Regions from separate parts of the Ruminococcoides intestinihominis genome, predicted to be linked through region 2. Evidence: riboswitches for the same ligand, from Rfam matches in the RefSeq annotation. Region 2 holds a riboswitch; each other region holds the start of a gene.
What was found. A riboswitch is a leader RNA that binds a small molecule or an ion and turns the genes downstream of it on or off. The one in region 2 is predicted to bind thiamine pyrophosphate.

Region 1 (3,288 bases), on a different contig from region 2:
AGTGCTTTGTTATTTTTACAGAAAGTTTTTCTAATACTTTTCACATAAATTACAAGTATATTTCAACTATTTGTAAAGTGGAAAACATATTGACTTTATATACTATAAGCGTACTAAAGAGATACAGAGCTTTAGATACATTGTTTTAACTCCTCAAATAAAACATTGAAAAACCCCTCATTTTTTCATTAAGTCAAAAACACCGAACATTAGGTTCGGTGTTTTGCCTTTTGTAATGTGTTTTTTCTTTTCACACAAAGCACATTTATAATTCAACCGTTACTAACAGTAAAAACAAAGTGGTGCTTTATACTATAACCAAGCTAGAAAAATATAGAAATTAATTAACTTATTATATAGTAAAAATTGTAAAGGAGATTATTATGGCTTATTTAACAGAGAAGAATATAGAAACTATTGCATATAGTATTGTACAGCAGTATATGAATATTTATAACATCAGCAGTAATGAAGTCTTTAAGGTTAGCCCTGAGAATGTAGCAAATATGCTGGGTATTAACATTGAGTATGTTGACTTTAACGATAAAAAGGTTCTGGGCAAAGTTACTTTGTGTGATGTGAAGGATAAGATAGGTGAAAGAGAAGTAACCCTTAATAACCAAACTGTTTATGTGAATAAACAGTTGCTAAAGGGCAGTAGTGGTCAAAAAAACTTTGTAACAATGTGTGGAATTTCTTTCTGGATTCTTAACCGTATTAATAGTGACTTGTATGGTGAAAAGTACCGTAAAAAGCCTATTACTTTAAGGGATGCACCAAGCGATGATATTATTGAAGGTATCACTTCTACTTTAGCATTAGAAATATTGATGCCAAAAGAAACTATCAATTTAGTTTTTAACAAGGTTTATGGTGTTGATAAACTGAATATTATCAATCCTGTTGTGGATAAAAGTAACTTTATAAAGTTTAACGCAATGGCTGATATGTTCGGTGTAACTAAAGAGATTTTGGCTATCAGACTACAGAAGATGGGTAAGCTGACCGAATATCAGTTTTGTGGTTATGAAAACTTGTTGCAACTGCTTATGGCGTTGAAGAACTACCATTGCAAGGCTTAGTTTGTGAACAAAATATAGATTTACTATGAATAAATTTACTATTATAAATCTTTAGTGAATTTGTTATAAAAACTTTTAACTTTTTTCAAAAAAACCATTGACATTTTATATTTATGTGGTATTATTTAATTGAAGAAGAAAAGAAATAGTAAACAAGATATAAACATTCTAGAGTGTTATTATATAAGCGTACAGTGTATTACAAGGAGGTATTACCGATGTACCACGGGATTATAGTTCTTGCCGTAGTTTTGGTTTTAATGACTTTACTTTTAGCTACATGTGTTGGGATTGTATTATATATGAATAGATCTAGCAAACCAACAATTAGCAAATCAGATAACGATAATGTTAAGAAGAAACAACCAATTCCCGACATTGAAAACCTTGATATGGTGGCTTTGTTCGGTAAAAAAGCCTAATTTTATCAAGTAAATTACAATTGAATATTTAAAAATTTGAACTTAATTGTTCAAAACATCTACACAAATAAAATTAAATTTAATTAATACGAAAAATTAATTAAGAATTTGTTTTAACTTTTATTATAATTCCATTGTCACGTATGTGATAAATATAGGTGGCTTACTAAGATGTAATACTTACGGATAAAATTTTAATTTTAATTTGGAAGGACATAAGGAACATACCCAATAAGGTATGTTCCTTTTTGTGTTCCTATATATTTTTACAAAAAGTATTTGACAAATATTATTTTTAATGGTATTATAATTGCAAATCAAACAGGGGAGCTACAAAAGTGGCTGAGAGTAAGGTGTGCGCCTTAGACCCTTAACCTGATTCGGATAATGCCGACGTAGGGAGCTTTAAGATAGGATTTTTATGGCACTGTGCGTTTGCATAGTGCTTTTTTATTTGAGGAGGAACAATAATGGAAAAGAGAAAAAAGACTATCTTAAGATTGTGTGAAAGTGCTATTATGATTGCACTTGCTACTGTGTTAAGTATGATTAAGTTTGCAAACCTACCTTTTGGTGGCAGTGTAACACTTTGCAGTATGTTACCACTTGTACTGATTGCTTACCGTTATAAGTGGAAGTGGGGAGTACTTACCGGTGTTGTTTATGGACTGGTACAAATGGTACTTGGAGCAAACAACCTTTCTTACGGTACATCAGTTTTAGCAGTTATACTGATTATTTTGTTTGATTACCTTGTAGCTTTTGGTGTAATTGGTTTTGCCGGTGTGTTTAGAGATAAATTCCACAACCAACCACTTGAAATTGCTTTAGGTGCATTTCTTGCTTGTGCATTAAGATATATCTGTCACTTTATTTCAGGTTGGGCAGTATGGAAAATGTGGGCACCTGAGGGACAACCTGCTTGGTTATATTCCGTAACATACAACGCAACATATATGGTACCTGAAACTATTGTAACAATTGTTGTTGGTGTATTAATTGCACTTGTACTTGACTTTAGGAAGGACACAGTTGGTGCATTAAAGAGAGCATAAGTATTTAACATATATCTACTATTACAGCAAAAAAGCCTAGGGAATAAAACCCTAGGCTTTTTGCTGTATATAATGTTGTGAATTAGTCTGAATCAAGTTTAAGAACTGCCATAAATGCTTCCTGTGGAACTTCAACAGAACCAAGCTGACGCATTCTCTTCTTACCTTCTTTTTGCTTTTCAAGTAGTTTCTTCTTACGAGTAATGTCACCACCGTAACATTTAGCAAGAACATCTTTACGCATAGCTTTAACAGTTTCTCTGGCAATAATCTTACCACCGATACAAGCCTGAATTGGCACTTCAAATAACTGTCTTGGAATTTTTTCCTTTAGCTTTTCTGCCATTTTTCTTGCTCTGCCATATGCTTTATCTGCGTGAATAATAAATGAAAGTGCATCAATTACTTCACCGTTTAGCATAATGTCAAGTTTAACCAGCTGACTTTCTCTGTAATCCTTTAGTTCATAGTCAAAGGATGCATAACCTCTTGTCCTGCTTTTTAGTGTGTCAAAGAAATCATAAATAATTTCAGCAAGTGGCATTTCATAGTGAATATCAACTCTATCTGAGTCAATATAATCCATACCCACAAAGATACCTCGTCTATCCTGACAAAGCTCCATAATGTTACCTACATATTCTGATGGTGCATAAATATGAGCATCAGTCATAGGTTCTTCAGCCTTTGCAATAAGTGCAGGGTCAGGGTAATTAGTAGGGTTACTAA
Region 2 (3,288 bases):
TTCTTCCATACCACTATCGGCAATAACTTTCATTTCTTTTTCAATTTGTTCCATTGAAAGTTTCATACGATTAATGTGATTGTAACAGTTAAAGCCACAATAAACACAATAGTTTTCGCAATAATTTGCTATGTATAACGGCGTAAACATATATACGGTATTGCCAAAATGCTTACTTGTTTCTACTCTTGCTCTCTGAGCCATTTGTTCTAGGAATGGTTCTGCTGCAGGTGATAAAAGTGCTTTAAAATCCTCTATAGAACAAGTTTCATGTTCAAGTGCTTTTCGTACATCTTTTGCAGTATATTTTGAATAGTCATAAGAATTCATATGGTCCATTACATTCTTACAAACATCTGACTCAATAACTTCCATACCGGGCATATATTCCATATGGTTTTTACGGTATGATGGGTCATTCTCCAGTCTATGTTTCTTCTCAAGTGCTTTTGGTGACAAAAACTCTGAGTCAATTAAAAATTCGTTTTCCATTAAAATTCACCTCTTAATTACGCAAGAAACCTGTTAATGGATCTGAAGAAGATGCACCACGAGTTAGAACTCTGCCTAATCCTGATAAGTATGCCTTTCTACCGGCTTCTATAGCATTCTTAAATGCAGATGCCATCAATGGTAAGTCACCGGCAGTAGCTAATGCAGTATTTGCCATAATTGCTGATGCACCCATTTCCATTGCTTCACAAGCCTGAGAAGGTTTACCGATACCGGCATCTACAATAATTGGTAAATCAATTTCATCAATTAGAATTTGGATAAAATCTTTAGTAGCTAGACCTTTATTTGAACCGATTGGTGAAGCTAAAGGCATAATTGATGCTGCACCGGCATTAACTAAATCACGAGCAACATTTAGGTCAGGATACATATAAGGCATTACAACAAAACCCTCTTTTGCCAGAATTTCTGTAGCCTTAATAGTTTCTTGGTTATCAGGAAGCAGGTACTTACTATCTCTCATAATTTCAATCTTTACAAAGTTGCCACAACCAAGTTCTCTGGCTAGTCTTGCAATTCTTACTGCTTCATCAGCATTTCTTGCACCACTTGTATTAGGTAGTAATGTAACACCCTTTGGAATATAATCAAGGATATTTTCTTGTTCCTTAGTATTAGCTCTACGAACTGCAAGTGTAATAATTTCAGCACCGGCATCCTTAATAGCTGAGTCAATAAGTTTCATAGAATACTTACCTGAACCTAAAATAAATCTTGAGTTAAATTCATGACCACCAATGATAAGTTTATCATTTTCCATTATAATTTCCTTCTTTCAATGTATATCAAGTTTGTTTTATTTTTTCTTAAGAAGAAATTAGCCTCCACCCATAAAGCTAACAACTTCTACTACATCACCATCTTTTAGTACAGTTGTTTCATAATCAGACTTTGAGATAATTACTTCATTACATTCAACTGCAATAGTCTTTGGGTTATAGTTTGCAATTTCCAGATACTGTGAAATAGTCTTTCCTGACATATCAACTTCTTTACCGTTAATTGTTACCACTTTTGCACCTCCTATAAGTAAAAAAAGAAGCTACCCTATGTTTGGGTAACTTCTCAAAATACATTAATAAATATATCCCTACGTTGGCATTATCCAAATCAGGTAATGGTCGAAGATTATATCTTCCTCTCAGCCTGTAACACAAGCTCCCATAATTTTTACTTTAATAATATTATACTCTTACTTATTATTATTTTCAATAGTTTAAAATTTTATTTTAATTTTTACGCCGTTTTTTCGTCATTTTCTTTTAAAGAAATAAAAAAATACCCATAGGTTAGCTAAAAGTGGCTTATCTATGGGCTTTTCTTTGGTGGAGATGAAGGGGCTCGAACCCTCGACTCCCACAATGCCATTGTGGTACTCTCCCAGCTGAGCTACATCCCCGTTCAATAAGATAATTCTATCACAAGGTAATGAAAAAATCAAGAATTATCTTTTATAATATCAGCTACTTCAACAGGAATTACCTTTTGCAATGAGGATAGTGACAACTCAACCTGGTTACCTACCCTACCTGCTGAAAAGTAGATAGTATCATAGTCATTAGCAGTCTTATGGATAAAAGTTTTAAACTGCTTTTTCATACCGATTGGCGAACAGCCACCATGGATATATCCTGTTAGTGGCAAAAGTTCTTTTTGGTGAATCATCTCTATTGACTTTTCTTTTGCAACTTTGGCAGCTTTCTTTAAATCAAGTTCTTTATTTGCCGGTACAACAAAAACATAATGTTCTTTACTTTTACCAACAGTTACAAGGGTTTTAAAAACCTTGCCTACTTCTTGATTAAGAGCATTTGCTACTTCTTCTGCGTTAAGTTTTGTATTATCATAAGCATAGTGAGAATACTCAATTTTCTTTTGGTCAAGAATTCTCATTACATTAGTTTTTTCTTGTTTTTTTGCCATAATATCACCACTAATTTTTGCTCATCATATTATAAGATGTTTTTACTGCATCTTCAGAAATATCACAAAACAGTTCATACACATTTACATTGCTGAGAACTTTATCAAGAACAGTTAATAGGCTTGACATTTTTTGTTTATCATTAATACAAAGTGTTTGTGGCAGGAATTTTCCTATAGCTTTCTTGGTAGATATTTTATTGATAACATTTTCTTTGCCTTGGTTGATACAACAAATACCTTTTAGTGGTACTAAAATATTTTTATTAATATCATGTTTACCTGAAAAAGGTGTGCCACAAGCATATATCTTATTATCAATTATTCTGATAACCGGTTTGTCGTCATTTATCATAACGGCTCTGTCCCCAAAATACTTCATCCACAAAGCACAATGGGTTGACTTTCCTGTACCACTATTTGCAGTAAAAAGATAGGCTTCATTATCAACAGATATTGCTGATGAATGAAGAAGTATTCCGTCATAATCTAAGATTGCTTCGTAAAATATCATTCCATAAATTACATACTCAGCAAGTGACCTTGATATATGAGGAAAAGAAAGGATATAGTTATCTATCCTTTCTTCTGTAACATTAAGAGTTATGTCTGGTTTTAAATTTTGATTTTTTGCTAAATATTTTTCAGAACGAGTAATTGTCTGTTTATATTTGGGTTCATAATAAACATTTAAACCACACATATTATATAGCATAAAAACCTCTTATTTATAATAAGTTAATAGGATTGCTCTGCCTCTGTTGATTGTGATTTCAGCTTCATCATCAACAAAAACATTGCTAATGCCACGAGATACATTATATGTTAAAGTCTTGTTGTTTAACATAT
Region 3 (3,288 bases), on a different contig from region 2:
AAGGAAAGCATTGAGGAAAAAGGTAATGTACTTAGAGGTATAGAAGAGGAAATTAAAAACCTACAAAAACTTCAAGAAAAATACATTACTGTCAAAACTGATTTTGAAAATAAGTTGAAGGTTGCCAATGGTTACAAGGATGAATACGACAATTTAAGTATAGCCTATCTTAATGACCAAGCCGGTGTTTTGGCTGATAGTTTGGAAGAAAATAAGCCTTGTCCTGTATGTGGTTCAACAGTCCATCCTCATAAAGCAGTTAAGTTGCCTAATGCACCAACTAAAGAAATGGTTGAGTCAGCAAAGAACAATTACGAAAGGTATCAAAAAGTTGTTGATACTGAAAGACAAAATGTTTTTAGCAAACATGGTGAATTAAAGGAAAAGGCAAATGCCCTTGAAACAAAGGTTCAAGAAATATTAGGTGATTACAAGTTGCTTGATGCTCTTGAAATTATTAAGAAAGAGGTTTCTGATTTAGCAGATAATTATGTTAAGCTAGACAAAACCTTAAAAGCATTACAAATAAAGAGTAACAGAAAGCAGGAACTTGAAAGAATTATTCCTGAAAAGAATAATGAAATCAATGAACTGAATAAGCGAATTACCGTAGTAAAGATGGCAGTAGCGTCTTGTGAAGCTGATATTACTTCTTATGAAGAGCAGTATAATTCTCTAAAGAAAGAATTACAGTTTGGTAGTGAAAGTGAAGCAGTTAAGAAGATTAACAGTATTAATGAAGTTATAAATGCTGAAAAGGCTGATTATAATTCTGTATTAGAAAAATATAATCAGTATGAAAAATTGATTTCAGCAACCGATGCATCAATCAAAGCATTAAAAGGTCAACTTGAAAAGATAGATAAGGTACCGGATATAGATAAGGTTAAAATCAAGAGAGATGAAACTGAAAAGGCTATCAGTGATTTATCTAATGAAACTAAAGCCATTAATTATAGATATTCTGCTAACACAAATGTTTTGGTTAATGTAAAGAGAGAAAATGAAAATCTTATCAAGGCTGAAAAAGAATTTAAGCTGATTTCACCACTTGCAAGTACAGCCAATGGTGGTATCGGTGTTAACAAGATGGAGCTTGAAACATTTGTACAGTTAAATTACTTTGACCGTATTCTTGCTAAAGCAAATAAACGATTAATGGAAATGACAAGTGGTCAGTATGAGTTGGTTCGCCAAACAGAGTCAAGTGATGGCAGAACTAAATTCGGACTTGACCTTAATGTATATGACCATCATTGTGGCAGTGAAAGAGCAATTAGTTCACTTTCCGGTGGTGAGTCCTTTAAGGCTGCACTTTCATTAGCTTTGGGTCTTTCTGATGAAATTCAGTCCTCAGCCGGTGGTATTAAAATTGATACAATGTTTGTTGATGAAGGCTTTGGTTCACTTGATGATGAATCATTAAGACAAGCGATGAATGTACTTATTAAACTTTCCGGCAGTAACCGACTTGTAGGTATTATTTCCCATGTAACAGAACTAAAGGATAGAATTGATAAACAGATTGTTGTTACCAAAACCCCTAATAAAGGTAGTAAAATTGAAATTATTTGTTAAATTACTGCAACACTTACAAATGGCAAGAAACTTTATTGCTATGTAACAGTTACTACTTCTCCTAAACTAAGCAGAACTACTTTGAACTTGAAGAAAGGCAAAACTGCTACAGTATAATTAACAGGTAAAGTTGCAAATATAAACAATAAGTATTACAACACTAAGGTTGCAAAGATTGTTTCAAAGGCTAACACAACTTCTATTAAGGTTAAAGCACTAAAGAAAGGCACAACTACTCTAAAGATTAGAGTTAACGGTGTAAATGTGCTAAGACTAAAAGTTAAAGTAAAGTAAAATTTTAAGTGATTTATAGAAACATACCTTAATTAGTATTAGGGTATGTTTCTTTATTTTACAGTTGACAAAATTCTACATTTAGTAGTATATTAATAGATAGGGAGTTTGCAAATTAGCAATCTGAGAGGAAGTTGACAACTTCGACCTAGTACCTGATTTGGATAATGCCAGCGTAGGGAAATAATTGACTTATTTGACGGGTATGCCTTTGGTATGCCCGTTTTTGTATGTAAAATATTTTAATTTATATGTTTGGAGGTAACAATTATGTTAGGTAATTGCCTTGATAATGTTAGAAAAAGTGTTCCACTTGTACACAACATTACTAACTATGTAACAGTAAATGATGTTGCAAATGTACTTCTTGCTTGTGGTGGCAGTCCTATTATGTCTGATGAACCTGATGATGTAGCAGATATTACATCAATCTGTGGTGGTCTAAATATTAATATCGGCACACTTAATAAGCGTTCAATTGAAGGTATGTTTATTGCCGGTAAAAAGGCAAATGAACTTAACCACAAGGTTCTTCTTGATCCGGTAGGTGCCGGTGCATCTGCACTTCGTACAAATACTGCAGTTAAGCTAATGAAAGAAATTAAGTTTGATGTTGTTCGTGGTAACATTTCAGAAATCAAAACTTTAGCCTTAGGTAGTGGCACAACTAAGGGTGTTGATGCTGATGTGGCAGATACTGTTACAGAAGATAACCTTGATTCATCAGTAAAGTTTGTAAAGAATTTTGCAAAGAGCATCAACTCAGTAGTAGCAATTACAGGTGCTATTGACCTTGTAAGTGACGGTGAAAAGTGCTATGTAATCCGTAACGGTGAAGCTGATATGAGCAAAATCACAGGTACAGGCTGTCAGCTTTCAGGTATGACAACTGCATTTATTGTAGCTAATCCTGACAATGTACTTGAAGCAGTAGCATCAGCAGTTTGTACAATGGGTCTTGCAGGTGAAATTGCAAAAACAAGAATGGTTGAGGGTGACGGTAACTCAACATACCGTAACAGAATTATTGATGCTATCTATAATATGGATGGTGAAACATTAAATAAGGGAGCAAAGTATGAATTGCGATAAGAAAGATTTACTTCTATATGCAGTAACCGATAGACATTGGTTAAATGGTGAAACTCTTTATAGCCAAGTAGAAAAGGCTCTTAAAGGTGGAGCAACATTTATTCAGCTAAGAGAAAAGAAACTTGATGAAGGTTCTTTCCTAGAAGAAGCAAAGGAAATTCAGAAACTTTGTAAGGAATACAATGTACCATTTGTGATTAATGACAATGTAGAAATTGCAAAGGAAATTAATGCTGATGGTGTCCATGTTGGTCAAAGTGATATGGAAGCACAGAATGTAAGAGAAATTCTGGGTGATGACAAAATCATCGGTGTATCAGCTCA

Region 1: another riboswitch for thiamine pyrophosphate. It lies ahead of thiT (energy-coupled thiamine transporter ThiT); the one in region 2 lies ahead of thiS (sulfur carrier protein ThiS).
Region 3: another riboswitch for thiamine pyrophosphate. It lies ahead of thiM (hydroxyethylthiazole kinase); the one in region 2 lies ahead of thiS (sulfur carrier protein ThiS).

Annotation. Positions count from the first base shown of each region.
Region 1 is NZ_JBBMEY010000004.1:24,365-27,652, forward strand. Features, by position in the region: gene WMO18_RS02040 (ImmA/IrrE family metallo-endopeptidase) at 384-1,082, shown strand; TPP riboswitch at 1,818-1,923, shown strand; gene thiT (energy-coupled thiamine transporter ThiT) at 1,975-2,559, shown strand; gene lepA (translation elongation factor 4) at 2,642-3,288, opposite strand, start outside.
Region 2 is NZ_JBBMEY010000001.1:142,377-145,664, forward strand. Features, by position in the region: gene thiH (2-iminoacetate synthase ThiH) at 1-492, opposite strand, end outside; gene WMO18_RS00740 (thiazole synthase) at 506-1,276, opposite strand; gene thiS (sulfur carrier protein ThiS) at 1,334-1,528, opposite strand; TPP riboswitch at 1,587-1,691, opposite strand; tRNA gene WMO18_RS00750 (tRNA-Ala) at 1,840-1,915, opposite strand; gene ybaK (Cys-tRNA(Pro) deacylase) at 1,954-2,439, opposite strand; gene WMO18_RS00760 (hypothetical protein) at 2,450-3,154, opposite strand; gene WMO18_RS00765 (thiamine diphosphokinase) at 3,164-3,288, opposite strand, start outside.
Region 3 is NZ_JBBMEY010000006.1:14,860-18,147, reverse strand. Features, by position in the region: gene WMO18_RS02745 (AAA family ATPase) at 1-1,578, shown strand, start outside; TPP riboswitch at 1,963-2,071, shown strand; gene thiM (hydroxyethylthiazole kinase) at 2,143-2,964, shown strand; gene thiE (thiamine phosphate synthase) at 2,951-3,288, shown strand, end outside.